Regions from separate parts of the Serratia sp. 2723 genome, predicted to be linked through region 2. Evidence: predicted binding sites of a transcription regulator. Region 2 holds the regulator's gene; the other holds the start of a gene.
The links. Region 2 encodes Fur, which represses iron uptake genes when iron is present. Its sites were predicted from a motif close to ATAATAATGAGAACNACTATCAA; they were not measured.
Positions count from the first base shown of each region.

Region 1 (7,909 bases), on a different contig from region 2:
TTGGTGAGTGATGTCCAGCCAGGTGGTCGGTTCATCCAGCAGCAGCAGCGGCGTTTGCTGGGCCAACACCATGGCGATCCACACCCGCTGGCGTTGGCCACCGGAAAGGGTATCGACGGGTTGATCGGCCAACTGAGCAACGCCGGTTGAGCGCATAGCCTGCTCCACCGCCAGCTGATCTTCTTCGCGCCAGCGGCTGAACAGGCTCTGATGAGGGTAGCGGCCACGGGCAACCAGATCGAACACCGTGATATCGCCCGGGGCAATCGAGCTTTGTGGTAACAGGCCCAGTTGGCGTGCGACTTCCTTGGTGGGATATTCCCGAATTTGTCGACCGTTCAGCCATACCGAGCCCGCCTGGGGTTGCATCAGGCGGCTGAGGGTGCGCAGCAGCGTGGACTTGCCACAGGCGTTTGGCCCGATTATGACCGTCAGTTCGCCATGAGGAATAGACACTGAAAGATCGCGTGCGACGATTTTCTTGTCGTAGCTCAGCGTCAGGTTTTCGGCACGCAGAGGTGCGGTGAACGGGGTTTCAGCATTCATTTTTTTCGTGACTCACGGATTAGTAACCAAATCAGATAAATGCCACCGAGGCTGACGGTCAACACGCCGACCGGCAACTGATAAGGCATAAACAGGCGCTGCGCTGCCACATCGGCCGCCAGCAATAATAAGGCACCGGTCAGCGCGGTGAGCAGCAGGACGTTCTGATTGGCGCACAGGCGGCGGGCAATTTGCGGGGCGACCAGAGCAATAAAGGAAATCGGCCCGGCCACGGCGGTGGCGGCAGCGGTTAGCACCACGCCTGTCAGCCACAGCAGTAAACGGGAACGTTCTACGCCAACGCCGAGTGCGCAGGCGGTGTCATCCCCCATTTCCAGCAGCCGCATACGCCGTGTCAAGGTTAGCAACAGCAGTAACGCCATCAGTAGCACTGCCAGCACCGGCAGGCTTTTCGCCCAGGTGACACCGTTGAGGGAACCGGCGTTCCACAACCCGGCGGTCATGGACGCTTCCAGCGAGGCGCTGACGATCATCCAGGTATTGGCTGCCAGCAACAGGGCGCGAACGGCAATCCCGACAATAATCAGACGGAAGGTTTCTACCCCGTTGCTCCAGGCCAACAGATAAACCACCCCGGCGGTAAGCAGGCCACCGGCCAACGCCCCGGAGGTAATGCCGATAACGCTGCTGTTAAACAGCACGATGGCGACCAGCACGCCGCTATAGGCTCCCGTATTGAAACCAATTACGTCAGGGCTGCCGAGCGGGTTACGCAATAGTGACTGGAAAATTGCACCGCTGAGGCCGAGCGCCGCCCCCAACAGTAAAGCCATGGCGACACGTGGCAAACGCCACTGGGTGACGATCACTGCAAGATTGGCCGGGCCTTCGCCGCGTAACGCGTCGATCACCTGCGCAGCGCTGAGCTGCAAGGTACCAGAACCGAGGGCATAAACCGCCAGCGCAAGGCAGGCGAATAACAACAGCAGGGCAGTTGCCAACGGTCGCGCCAGCCGAAACGGCTTTTTGGCGAGGATCTGGCGGGAAACCAACAGGTTCATTTTATCCTCCCCGCCGGAACATACGGCGCTGACGCACCAACATAATCAACATCGGCGCGCCGATCAGGGAAAGTACAATGGAAACCCGCAGTTCCCCCGCGACCAGAAAGCGCCCCAGTAAATCAGCGCTAAGTAGCAGGATTGGAGTTAAAACCAATGTCCAGGGTAACATCCAACTTAATTCGGAACCCGCCAAGCGGCGGGCAATGTGGGGCATCATCAGCCCGACAAAGGCAATAGGGCCAACGGCGGCGGTAGCTCCGCCACACAGCAGCGTAATAGCTATCAGGCCAAGCAGTTGAGTGCGGATAATGCCAGTGCCGAGCGCCGCGGCTAATTCACTCCCCATGCTCAAGCTGTTCAGCGCCTTGCTAAGCCACAGGGTTATCAGCGTGCCCAGCAGGATTGGCAATGCGACGGTGCGTACTACCGCCATATTCTGAATGTCGAGTGAACCGGCCTGCCAGAAACGCAGCTGATCGAACACCAAAGGGTTGAGCAGAGCGATGCCGGTGGTCATCCCTTCCAGCACAGCAGCCAATGCCACCCCAGCCAGCGTCAGGCGCACAGGATTAACTCGGCTGCCACCCAGAGCACCTACCAGCGCTACCAGCAGCGAGGCAAACAGCGCTCCGGCAAAGGCAAACCACAGATACTGGCTGACGGTGGCCGCGCCAAAAAAGGTTATGCCCAATACAACGGCGAAGCCGGCTCCGGAGTTAACGCCTAAAATGCCGGGATCCGCCAGCGGATTGCGGGTGAGGGTTTGCATCAGCGCGCCAGCCAGCCCAAGCGCGATGCCAGCCAATATGCCGATCAGCGTGCGTGGCAGGCGGGCTTCGGTAATGATGACGCAGTCTGCGCCGCTGCATTGGCCGCTCAGCGCGGCAACGACGTTACTGAAAGGAATGGATTTAGCCCCCAGCGACAGGCTGAGCACAATTACGGCTAAAAGCACGACAATGGCGCACAGCAGGCCAAACAGGCGCTGCCAGAAGGCGCGGGATAACCCCAGAAACAGTATGCCCCTGCGGTCGGGAAGCGGTGGAGAGCAATTAGGTGTAAGCCGGAACATGACAGCCCATTATTAATTGAATATCAATGATATCTATTATCATTATTGATTATGTTTATCTATGGTAGCATGGCAGCCTGGCCAGCACTAGCACCGTGCCTATCGAATATCGTGTCATTGTTTGTGGAAGATCAAGGATATAAGTTGTGGTGATTACCAGATGAATAAACCCTCTATTTTGCTCGATTTTGGCCTGCTTAGGACCAACCCCGCTTTTCGTGCCGTATTCTCTGCCCGTTTTATTTCGATCCTGGCATTGGGCCTGATGGCGATAGCCATTCCGGTGCAGATCCAGGCGTTAACCGGCTCAACCCTGTTGGTTGGGCTGGCGGTAACCCTGGCGGGCAGCGGCATGTTTGCCGGTTTGCTGATGGGAGGAGTGTTGGCCGATCGCTATGAACGCCGTCGCCTGATCCTGTTTGCGCGCTCAACCTGTGGCGTGGGTTTTCTTGGCCTGTGCCTCAATGCTGCGTTGCCAGCGCCTTCACTAACGGCCATTTACCTTCTCGCGGTGTGGGACGGATTTTTTGGTGCCGTGGGCGTGACGGCGTTGCTGGCCGCGACACCGGCCATCGTTGGCCGTGAGAATATCGTGCAGGCCGGTGCCATCAGTATGCTGACCGTGCGCTTTGGGTCGATTCTGTCTCCCGCTATCGGCGGGCTGGTGATCGCCGGGGCGGGTATCAGTTGGAACTATGCGCTGGCGGCCTTGGGGACGTTGATCACCTTGATCCCGTTATTAAAATTGCCTCAGTTGCCACCGCCGCCCCAGCCTCGCGAACATCCGTTGCGGGCGCTGATCGGCGGCTTCACCTTCCTGTTCCAGAACAAGGTGATTGGCATGGTGGCGCTGATTGGTGCGCTGATGACCATGGCTAGTGCGGTGCGCGTGTTATATCCAGCTATCTCGGGCATGTGGCAGGTCACCACCCAGAGTTTGGGGATCATGTATGCGGCGGTGCCATTAGGTGCGGCGATTGGCGCATTTACCAGTGGCCGGGTGGCTCAGGTGGCACGGCCAGGCTGGATGATGTTGATAACGGCGATAGCGGCTTTCGTAGCTGTGGGGCTGTTTGGCTTGATGCCTTGGTACGGCATGGCGCTGCTATGCCTGGTGGTGTTTGGCTACCTCAGTGCGCTGAACTCGCTGCTGCAATATGGCCTGATACAAAATCTGACGCCGGACGCGTTTCTGGGCCGGATTAACGGCCTGTGGACCGCGCAGAACGTGGTGGGGGATGCGCTTGGTGCCTTGCTGCTTGGCGCGATGGGGGCATTTATGCTGCCAGCGATGAGTTCGACCAGCTTCGGTTTTGGCGCGGCGCTGCTGGCTGTGGTGCTGGCGTTTGCCATGCGCGGGCTGCGCAACGTGAGCATGGGCGGGCAGAGCGAGAAACTCCAACCCGCCACTGCGGCTACGGAGAAATAAACAGCTTTTCCAGACGCGTCAGCAAGTTGCTGGCGCTGTAATAATCCAGACGGAAGGTGTCGTTCCCCAGCGCGTAAACCCGTTTACTCTCCACTGCTGGCAGATGGGCCAGGAAACTGTTGCTCATCAGCCGCTGCACATCGCTTTCGTCGTTGGCGAATAACAGCAGTGTCTGGCCATTCAAGCCTTCAGCCAGATTTTCTCCGCCGAGTTGGATGATGTCTTTACGCGCCCCTTGGCTGGTGCTGGCGTTGAGTTTGGGCGGCAAGGTGGCCAGGGTAAATCCTAGCTGTTGCAGCAGTTGCCCTTGGGATGAGTCGGCGCTCCACAGATTGGCGTTCTTGCCATCGCTGCGAAACACCAGTGCCGTTATGGGCTGTGGTGGCAATGTCATCTGCTGTTTCAGCGTTTTCTCACGGCGATCAAACTCGCTGACGATCTTCTCCGCTTGTGCTTCATGGCCGGTCGCTACGCCAAGGATGTTGGCCAGTTCCTGCCAGCTTTTATCGTCGTAGTTCACCACCAGCACCGGAGCGATGGCTGACAGCTGATCGTACAGGCGCACCGCAGAATCGGCCCCGGTAGCGGACATCACAATCAGGTCCGGTGCCTCACCGGCGATCGCCTCGGCGTTGGGTTCACCAATATAGAGCCGTTTCACTCCGCGTTTGGCCGCAATCTCTCCCCACTGGTGGAAAAAGCCCTGCTGATCCGACAGCCTATTGTTTGGGCTGGTGGCTCCGCTGGCGATCACTGGGGCGTCGATCGCCAACAACGTACCAGTGACCGTCACGCTGGTGGAAACGATACGCTGTGGCGGTTGGTCAAGGGTGATAACGCCGTGCGAGGTTTCGATACTGCGCGGCCAGGCTTGAGTCTCGGCTTGGACCACGCTCAAAACCAGCAGGCCAAACAACGCCAGACTGAGCCGCAGGGGAATTGACATCGGTGAGATCCTTTTAATCCGAATGATTATTATTCATTGGTCTGAAACCACCAAGTTTAACCCTTAATCTAGGTTAGCAGAAGAGGTTACGTTTATTGACATGGTTAGTTCTGGCAGGTACTTTATCGCGGATGCAATACAAATGATAATCATTATTATATTGGTTATTGTTAATGAAACAAGAGGAAGTACCTATGGACGTAGCCGTTAAGGGCGCAGCGCAAAAGGACCTGCAACAGGGGGTAGATCTGGCACAGGCCGCTACAATATCCCCGACTTCAGGTTTCTTTTTTACCTCGCCTTTTCGCAGTCTGAGCACTCAAGGGTGTTTTGCCCGCATCACCTTGCCTGCGGTTGATGGTGATGACCTGCAAGGCCAATTCCAGCAGGCGATACAGCAGGCCTTTGCACAGGCCCGCAAGGCAGGCATCAAGGATCCGCTGCTGTGTGGCGCGATCCCTTTCGATACTCGTCAACCCTCGTCACTGTTTATCCCGCAACAGACGCAATGGTTCGATCGTGAAACCCTGCAGGCCAGTTTAGTGCCTGCTGCGGGGCCGATCCCTGAGATTGTCCACCAAACCGAGTTGCCAGCGCAGCCGCAGTTTATGCAGATGGTTAGCGATGCCGTACAGGCAACGAACAGTGATCAATTGGATAAGGTGGTGCTCGCCCGCTTGTTGGACATTGAAACCAGCAAGCCGGTAGACCACGAAGCGTTGATGGCGCGTATCATTGCCCAGAATCCCCACGGCTTTCATTTCCACGTGCCGCTGGCAGAGGGGGCATTGGTGGGAGCCAGCCCGGAGCTGCTGCTGCGTAAATTTGGCGACCAGTTCCATTCCAATCCTCTGGCGGGTTCGGCACGGCGCGAAAGGGATCCGCTGCGGGATCGGGCGGTCAGCGAACAACTGCTGGTTTCGGGTAAAGACCGCTATGAACACCAAATCGTAACCGAAGGCATGCGCCAGGTCTTGGCCGGGCGTTGCAGTCATTTGCATATTCCCGCAACCCCCGAACTACTCAGTACCACCACGTTGTGGCATCTTTCGACACCCATCGATGGTGAAGTGGCCGATCGGGCAGAGAATGCTCTGTCACTAGCCTGTCTGCTGCATCCGACGCCGGCATTATGCGGTACTCCAACGCTGGCAGCGCGGGATCTGATCGAACAGCTTGAGCCGTTTGACCGGCAGCTGTTTGGTGGCATCGTCGGCTGGTGCGACGCCGAGGGCAACGGAGAATGGGTCGTCACCATCCGTTGCGGCACCGTCAAGGGTAATCAGGTACGCCTGTTTGCCGGTGCCGGCATCGTGCAGGACTCTTCCCCACAGTCCGAATGGCACGAAACTGGCACCAAACTCAGCACCATTCTACGTGCGTTTGGCCTAAATCAAGGATAGAGAGTCCTCCATGACAATTGCTTTTACCCCCTGGCCTGAAGAGTTCGCGCGCCGTTACCGCGAACGCGGCTATTGGATCGATCGGCCATTGACCGACATCTTGTCCCGTCAGGCAGATAACGACGCTATTGCGATGACCGACCCGCAGCGCAGCTTAAGCTATCGCCAACTGGAACAGCTTTCCGACCGTCTAGCCGCCGCCCTGTTACGGCGTGGGCTGCGATCCGGTGATACTGCGTTGGTTCAGCTTGGCAACGTGGTTGAATTCTACGTGGTGTTCTTTGCCCTGCTGAAAATCGGTGTGGTGCCGGTGAATGCTCTGTTCAGCCATCAGCGCAGTGAACTGAACGCCTATGCCAGCCAAATCAAGCCTGCGCTGTTGATTGCCGATCGCGATCATGCCCTGTTCGCGCAGGATCAGTTCCTGGATACGTTCAGGGAACAACATCCTTCGCTACGGGTGGTTGGGCTGCGTAATCAGGCCGAAGGTGAACAGGCATTGGCCGCTTGGCTGGAAGAGGAACTCGGTGCTTTTGAACCGACGCCAACGGCTGCCGATCGGGTGGCGTTTTTCCAGCTTTCTGGTGGCAGCACCGGTACGCCGAAGCTGATCCCGCGCACCCATAACGATTATTACTACAGCATTCGCCGCAGCGTGGAGATTTGTCGCTTCGACAGCGCTACCCGCTATCTATGTGCATTGCCAGTGGCCCACAACTACCCAATGAGCTCTCCGGGCGTGTTGGGGGTGTTCTACGGTGCCGGTCTGGTGGTGTTTGCCAGCGATCCCGCGGCAGCCCAATGTTTCAAACTGATCGAACAGCATCAGATCACGGTCACCGCACTGGTGCCGCCTGCCGTTACCCTGTGGCTACAGGCGATCGAAGAGTGGGGCAGCAATCAGCCGTTGGCCAGCCTGACGCTGCTGCAGGTTGGCGGCGCAAAATTGGGGGAAACCCTGGCGGCCCGCATACGCAACGAGATCGGCTGCCAGTTGCAGCAGGTGTTTGGCATGGCCGAAGGGCTGGTGAACTACACATTGCTGGATGACGACGACCAACACATTCTCACCACCCAAGGCACGCCAATGTGTCCGGACGATGAACTATGGGTGGCAGATGAGCAGGGTAATCCGCTACCTGTAGGGGAGACTGGCCGCCTGATGACGCGTGGGCCATACACTTTCCGCGGCTACTACCAAAGCCCTGAGCATAATGCCGAAGCCTTTGACGAGAACGGCTTCTACTGTTCCGGCGATCTGATCAGCCTGGCGGCGGACGGCTATGTGCAGGTGCAAGGGCGGCAGAAAGACCAAATCAACCGTGGTGGCGAAAAGATTGCTGCAGAAGAAATTGAAAACCTGCTGCTGCGCCATCCGGCGGTGATTAACGCCGCGCTGGTGTCGATGCCGGACGATCTGATGGGTGAAAAAAGCTGCGCCTTTGTCATCGCGCACGAGGCCGTCAAACCCGTGGTGCTGCGCCGCCA
Region 1 covers NZ_JBNDIN010000027.1:2,268-10,176, reverse strand. The annotation lists gene ABIE29_RS23280 (ATP-binding cassette domain-containing protein) at 1-546, opposite strand, end outside; gene fepG (iron-enterobactin ABC transporter permease) at 543-1,568, opposite strand; gene fepD (Fe(3+)-siderophore ABC transporter permease) at 1,570-2,643, opposite strand; gene entS (enterobactin transporter EntS) at 2,804-4,072, shown strand; gene fepB (Fe2+-enterobactin ABC transporter substrate-binding protein) at 4,059-5,018, opposite strand; gene ABIE29_RS23255 (isochorismate synthase) at 5,213-6,421, shown strand; gene ABIE29_RS23250 ((2,3-dihydroxybenzoyl)adenylate synthase) at 6,432-7,909, shown strand, end outside.
Region 1: fepD (Fe(3+)-siderophore ABC transporter permease) is a predicted target of Fur. The motif match lies at 2,664-2,686, and genes of this name have one in related genera.

Region 2 (7,909 bases):
CAGCGCATGGGTGTCTTTACCCACGTAGCAAGGGCCAGTGGTGCCCTGTTGACGACGCACTTCGGCAATGGCCTGAGCGATCGCCAGGATATGTGCTTCGTTAAAGCTCTGACGAAGCGCGCTGCCACGATGCCCTGAGGTACCGAATTTCACCGCGTGTGCAGCATTACCGGCCTCTGGTTGCAGTACATAGTACTGCGACGTCAGCTGGGCTACGTTGATCAAATCACTTTGCTGAGCGGGTTGCCCGGCACGTGGGTCATTCGCCATCGACTACTCCCTAAAATGCCAGTACTGTGGCCGGGCAATGAGTCGCTTACGGCCACCGTGACGGGCTCTGTTCGCTAAATTAGACGGTACCGCAAACTTTCTCGATCAGCTCCGCCGGGAACTGCATGGCCTGCATGATGTGTTCGATCATGCTGCGTTTGCGGCCGGTGTTGGTATTGGTGATCACCCAGTAAGGCGTACCTGGCACGTGCTTGGGCTTGGTATGCGTCCCGTTGGCCAACAGCGTTTGCTGATCGCCAGCAAAATAGGTACGGGTACGACCATGCAACAAATCCGTTGCCGCGGCAAACCCCGCCGCATCAAGGGTGTACAAGGTGGAAAGTACCAGCATAAAACGATTTACAGCTTTGCTCTGCTCGGCATATTCGTCCGACAGCAGCAGTTCGCGCACGGCACGTACGCGATCGCGCGGCCGCTGTGCAGCAATGGCAACCGCTGACGGCTCGGCCTGCCCACCGGCAACCACAGGGGCCGTGCGCACAGGTTGGCCTGCGGTAAACTTCAACATACGCCGTAAAATATCAGACGCACTTTCACCAATATGTTGCGTGTGGCTGGCAATATAGCGGTAAAGTTCTTCGTCGACTTCAATAGTTTTCATCTTTATCCAGTACGTTTTTTCTACTTATGAACCTGAAGCCAGCTCGTGCATTCAAGCCATGGGATTATAAGGTTAAAAGCGCGGGAGCGAACACCACAATGTTGCCCCAAACGGCAAAAGCAGACAATTGCCTACCGTCTTGGCCGCCAGCTATTCACCATACCATGAAATAACAGCAAAATTGCGCGAGCAAACCAATATCTCTGCAATCATGATAACCTAACTAAATGTTATCAAGTCATGAACTTTGCCATGAAATTACATTATCAATTACTGGCCTCAGAGGCCGCCACACCCGCGACCTTGCCAATCGTCCTGATCCACGGTCTGTTCGGTAATCTGGATAACCTGGGCGTGCTGGCCCGCGATCTGAACCAACAGCATACGGTGATCAAGGTCGATCTGCGCAATCACGGGCTGTCACCGCGCGCAGCGGAGATGACCTACCCGGCGATGGCACAGGATCTGTTAACGCTGTTAGACGACTTGCAAATCGAGCGAGCCATCGTGATCGGTCACTCGATGGGCGGCAAAGCGGCGATGGCGTTGACCGCACTAGCCCCAGAGCGGATTGAACGGCTGGTGGCGATCGATATCGCCCCGGTGGATTACGACACTCGCCGCCATGACCAGATCTTTACCGCACTGCAAGCCGTCACCGATGCGGGTATCACCCAGCGTCAGCAGGCTGCGCAGCTCATGCGGGCCACGCTGGATGAGGAAGGTGTGATCCAGTTTCTGTTGAAATCTTTCCATGCCGGCAGTTGGCGGTTCAACCTGCCGGTGTTGATCGAGCAATATGAGAATATTATCGGCTGGAAAGAGGTTCCCCCCTGGCCACACCCGACGCTGTTTATCCGTGGTGGTCTCTCGCCTTACGTACAGGATAGCTACCGCGATGACATCGCCCGTCAGTTCCCGCAGGCTCGCGCCTATGTGGTTGCAGGCTCCGGCCACTGGGTCCATGCAGAGAAACCGGACGCCGTATTACGGGCAATCCACCGTTTTATTGACCAACCGTGAGCTTAAATGGCGAAAAAACGCGCTAGACAGAATAGCTTAGCGCGTTTGTGGCTAAGTTAGGCATTGTCGTTGCTCCATCTGCTGGGGTAATATGGCGCGCTATAATTTTGCCACCCTGTCCAGGTGTGAAGCTGCGCTTGGCTGGGGGCGAATTTGGGTTAGGGTTTATTGGCCCGAATTGTGTAAATCAAACCGTCAGGAAGCGTAAACCGCTTTTTGATGCAAACTCCCTTGCAGTAGCGCAACAATGGCAAAAGAACAAACGGATCGCACGACGCTGGATTTGTTCGCAGATGAACGCCGTCCAGGGCGCCCGAAAACCAACCCGCTTTCCCGTGATGAACAGCTTAGAATTAATAAGCGCAATCAGCTACGACGGGACAAAGTGCGTGGATTACGGCGTGTGGAGCTGAAAATCAACGCAGACGCGGTAGATGCTCTGAACAAACTGGCCGACCAGCGCAATATCAGCCGCAGCGAATTGATCGAACAAATGCTGTTGGCCCAACTGGCGGAAGAACAGCCAGAACACTGATCTCTGCTGCCGCACGCGCGGCACGGCGTTAAGGATGACGCCAGATCGGTTCCACCTCCGCTGAGGCATCGCATAAACGCGATAAAACCTCAGGGCAAATTTCTGGCATGATACGCATTTACGGCTGAGCAAGCCTTCCCTTGGCAGCGCCTCAGGCCGCGTTTACGCAATACATTCATTTGAATTAAAAGGTTATTCTCACTATGGCTCATGTAGGCATTTTCTTTGGCAGCGACACTGGCAATACCGAAAACATTGCCAAGATGATCCAAAAGACGCTTCAGCAAAAATTCGGCAACGACGTGGCAGAAATCCACGACATCGCCAAAAGCAGTAAAGAAGATCTGGCAGCGTTTGACATCCTGCTGCTCGGTATCCCAACCTGGTACTACGGCGAAGCACAGTGCGACTGGGATGATTTCTTCCCGACGCTGGAAGATATCGACTTTAACGGCAAGCTGGTAGCGCTGTTTGGCTGTGGCGATCAGGAAGACTACGCGGAATATTTCTGCGATGCGATGGGCACCATCCGCGACATCATTGAACCACGCGGTGCGGCCATCGTCGGCCATTGGCCAACCAAAGGCTACCATTTCGAAGCCTCCAAGGGTCTGGCAGATGACGATCACTTTATCGGGCTGGCCATTGACGAAGATCGTCAACCTGAGCTGACCAACGAACGCGTAGACGCCTGGGTCAAGCAAATCAGTGAAGAGCTGAGCCTGGCCGAGATCGTCGGCTAAGCTCTGAACATATTGTAGGGGCGCCGTATACTGCGCCCTTCTGTTATCGGCATCACGGATTAGAGCAATAGAAGCTACAAGTTTGTAACTTCCTGCCTCGCCACGGTAGACTAAGACATCGGTTTATCCCATCCATCAAAGCTTTGCATGATTACCCTGTAAAAGTGCAAAGATATGTTTGTTAACAACCGGCGGTTTCTATTTGCAGCAACCGGTTCTATAATGAGACGCGATTAACGCTTTGTGCCGACCGATGCCATAGGCGAGAACGCCTCAACTTGATTAGCATAGTAACAGGACTGAATCCGCATGACTGATAACAACTCCGCATTGAAGAAGGCTGGCTTAAAAGTCACTCTTCCGCGACTCAAAATCCTGGAAGTCTTGCAGGATCCGGCATGCCATCACGTCAGTGCGGAAGATCTGTACAAAAAACTGATAGATATGGGCGAAGAAATTGGCCTGGCCACGGTATACCGCGTGCTGAACCAGTTTGACGACGCAGGTATTGTGACACGCCACAATTTTGAAGGCGGCAAGTCGGTATTCGAACTGACTCAGCAACACCACCACGATCACCTGATTTGCCTGGACTGCGGCAAAGTGATCGAGTTCAGCGACGAATCCATCGAAGTGCGTCAGCGCGATATCGCCAAGCAACACGGTATCAAGCTCACCAACCACAGCCTGTACCTGTACGGCCACTGTGAAACCGGCGATTGCCGCGAGAACGAAGCGCTGCACGACAAGAATTGATTCTGGCCCGCGCCAGAACGCGAAAACCGCCTACATGGCGGTTTTTTTATGCCCGGATGACAGAGAAAAAAATCCCCGGACAGGCCCGGGGAAAAATATCCACTCAATGATCACTATTGCAGTTTGCTCTCACCTCGCACTATTTTACGCTTTCACCGGTTCGGCGCGGCTGAAGCGTTTGCCGTCCGGGCTGATTGCACGGATTTGCACGTCACCCGCTACCGCAGGGCGCGCTTTATCGTCATAGCGCTGCCACTGTTTGCCGCCGTCGGTGGAATATTCAATCCCCAAACCTGGCAGAGAAATATTCGCTTCCAACTGACCACCGACGATACGTGCACCTGGAACCGGCAGGCGATAGCTCACGCCCGCTTTATCCATCTTGGCCAGCTCACGTTGACCAATCAGGTTAGCAAAGCGCAGCCAGTCCTGGTCCAGGGTTTTGGTATCGACCTGGTGGGTTTCGCCACCTTTGTACTCACGGCCAGCTTTGTAATCCTGCTCCCAGCTGGCGCGGTGCCATGCACGCTCTGCAAGCGACACTGCACGTGGGTAAATCATGTATTCCATCTGCTGGTCGGTACGCACGACTTCGCTCCACAGTTGTGCGGAAAGACCATATGCGCCCGGCCATGGTTTGTCGCTCTTGGCGGTGAAGTGGTTACCGTCACGGTCAACCGAGGTTTCGGCGTTCTGCGGCAGGTTGTTCGGCGCAAAGCTGAAGATCTTCTGCTCGTCGCTGAAGCGGGTGCCCCAGTAATAACCGTGTTCGTCCGGGCTGACTTCATATGGGAAGTCCATATAGACGTAGTCCGGGTTAGAGATCACCACGTCATAACCCTTGTTCGCCCAGTCGTTAGCCGAGTCGAAACCACCCCAGTACAGGGTATCCCAGAAGTTCACCGCCACATGCTTGGTCGCAAAGGCCTTCGAGTCTTTGGCATCTTTCAGGCCGTCCTGCCACGCCTGCATTCTGTCAATGCCGTGCGCTTTCACCAACTGGCTGACTTCCAGACCGAAGTAGCTTGGCAGGTGTTCCATATCTGCCACCTTGCCGTCTTTGATGATGGCCTGGCAAACCTGCGACTTGGCCCACGGCTTGTCTTCTTTGCTCAGATCGAGGATACCCTTGCCCGCTTCCGGTTTTTTCACGTCGGTATAGCCAGCACCCAGACGGATGTTCTTCGCTTCGTCCCCACCAAAGTGCCAGGTTTTCAGCGGTTGGCCGGCCTCTTTGTGCATCTGGGCCACTTCACCAATCACTTTGTCCACAAAGCTCTTGGACGAATCCAGGCATGGGTTCAGGTAGCTCTGGCGGTTGAAGTACTGCACCGAGGTGGTATTGGAGGTATCGGTCGGATCCACCAGGCGGAACTCGTTAGCCTCTTTCTCTTTCCCTTCGGCAAGCAGTTTCTTGTAGCGAGCTTCCATGGAAATAATCGCTGCACGAGCGTGCGCTGGCATGTCGATCTCAGGGATCACTTCAATCTGGCGCGCCTGAGCATATTTAACGATGTCGATATAGTCCTGACGGGAGAAGAAACCACCGTGCGGTGCCGGGCCAGAGCCATATTGCGGCATCAGGCAGGTGGTTTCACTCAGGTCATGGCAACGCTGGCCGCCCACTTCGGTCAACTCTGGCAGGCCAGGGATCTCAATACGCCAACCTTCATCATCCGTCAGGTGGAAGTGGAATTTGTTCAGCTTGTAGGCTGCCATCTGATCCAGCAGGCGCAATACGGCGTCTTTTTGGTGGAAGTTACGCGCCACGTCCAGGAAGATGCCGCGGTATTGGAAGCGCGGTGCATCTTTGGCATCCAGCGTCGCGATCTTCTTGCTACCATCCGAAGGGATTAGCGACAGGATGGATTGCAGACCATAGAACACCCCAGTCTGATCGAAACCGACGATCTCGGCACCTTTCTCGCCGATCTTCAGTTGGTAGGCACCTGGCACGGCCCGATCGCCTTTGAATGCAGCGGGCTTAATATCCGTCTTGATCGGATAACCGCTCTCCTGGCTCTCAATGCCCAACAGGGCAAAACGCTCGGCTGCTGCATCTGCCGCTGGCTTGGCCAAGGCGCTCAGTTCCAACGCCACGCCTTTGCTCAGGTCAATATCCTTCGCATGGACTTTAACTTCCATCGGGGTTGGGATGATTTGCCCACGCAGCGATGCCATCGGCAACACTTTCAGATCCTGGTTCTTGGTGAAGCGGCTTTCCGGCACCATCAGAATGTTGTTGTCATCCTTGGTACGCTTCCACTGGTCACCGGTGAACGGGGCAACAAACTGGTGAACATCTTCGGTATCGGTATTTGACAGGATCTTCGGCTGAGCATCGCCGGAAGTGGCATACCAGCGCGGCAGGAAGTCGGTGCGGAACAGCTGCCAGTATTCGGCAATAATCGGAATTTCCACCGCCTGGTTGGCCGGGAAGCTGGTGAATTTGTCCGTCGGCTCCAGCTTATACAGATCGCCGGTAATGTGGGTGATTTTGAACTGGTCGTTATCGACCTTCAGCGTCTGGCGCGGGCTGTGGAAATAGATCGCCCAGTCTTTATCTTTGATTTCCTGATTGCCGTTGGTCAAGGTGATCAGCACCTTGTGGCAGGACGCCCAGTCGGCACCCAGCTTGGCACAGTCCACGCCGTTCTCAGCGGCACGGTTATCCAACATTTTCAAATTGACCTGCAACTGGCTGAGTTGATCAACCACCTGCTGGCTGGCCATGGCAGAACCTACACTGCCCAAGAGTCCAAAGGTAGCCGTCAGGGCGGCGAGAGCACTCATCTTAAACTTGTTCATCTGCAACCTCTTGCGTAATCAGTTGTTGTTTGCGCGAATTTCTTTCCACAGCTTGCCGCATTTGGCGTCATACGCCTGGCCATTGCCGGTATGGGCGGCCTGGATGCAGCTTTGATAATCCAGCACCCGCACGGTTTCCTGTTCAGCGAACTGTTGATGCTGTTTCTCTTGCTTCAACACGTTCAGCACCGCCTGGCAGGCCTGCAATTTTTCTGGCGAACCTTCTGCGGTATTGATACAGGCGCTGTAGGCCTGGCGCAGCTTGACATCTTCCGGGGGCGCGGCAGATTGCGAGCAGGCGCTAAGCCCGGCAACCGCAGCCATAATCAGCATCAGTTTTTTCATGGTTAAAGTCCTGTGACATTTCCCCGGCAGCCTGGCCACCGGGGAGTGCATTAGAAGATGGTGAACGGTGCGATAACGATGAATTTGACGTCTTTCTCGTCCTGGAAGATGTTGCCGTAACCGCCGCCCCAGCTTGGGATATCGGAATGGTTGTCATACTGCGTGAAGTGCAGTTTGAACAGGGTGCCTTTGGCGCGCCCGTCCTGCATGGTGTACATCGCATCCAGGCTGTAAGCACTCTCTCTCAGGCGCTGGCTCTGATCGTAAATCGGATTGGTGCTTGGCTTGGCGTCCCAGGCGTAAACGTAGGAAGCGCCGACGGCCATACCAGGCAGGTTCCAATTGCTCAGGTCATACATCACGCCACCGAACACGGCTTTTTCGCCGTTGGCGTTAAAGTCGGAGCGGTTATCCCACCAGATATCGAGGCGGCCGTTTGAGGAGGCATAGGTCGGGGTCATACGCTGCAGGAAGAAGCCTTGGTTACCTTCCGCCTTGACCATGGTGCCTTCCAGACGCCAGTTGAACTGGCCGGTGGTATAACCGAAGGTCAGTGCCTGCAACCACGCCAGGCCATCATAGATGCTGTTCGGATCGCTATTGTCACCGATACGGTCTTCAGCGCCGTAAAACTGGTAGCTGGTGGTCAGCGGATTACCGGCCAGATCAAACTTGTAAGACGCCTTGGTGAAATACTGATTCACGTAGCCTTGCGCCTGGCCAAATGCGGCTTCCAGCACCAGGTTGTTCTTGAAATCGTATTTGGCACCCAGCGAGTGCAGGTAGGAAACGTCGGTCTTGCGATCG
Region 2 covers NZ_JBNDIN010000003.1:55,613-63,521, forward strand. The annotation lists gene pgm (phosphoglucomutase (alpha-D-glucose-1,6-bisphosphate-dependent)) at 1-270, opposite strand, end outside; gene seqA (replication initiation negative regulator SeqA) at 350-892, opposite strand; gene ybfF (esterase) at 1,133-1,915, shown strand; gene ybfE (LexA regulated protein) at 2,163-2,450, shown strand; gene fldA (flavodoxin FldA) at 2,654-3,193, shown strand; gene fur (ferric iron uptake transcriptional regulator) at 3,503-3,949, shown strand; gene ABIE29_RS05170 (beta-N-acetylhexosaminidase) at 4,094-6,757, opposite strand; gene chiQ (ChiQ/YbfN family lipoprotein) at 6,776-7,102, opposite strand; gene chiP (chitoporin ChiP) at 7,153-7,909, opposite strand, start outside.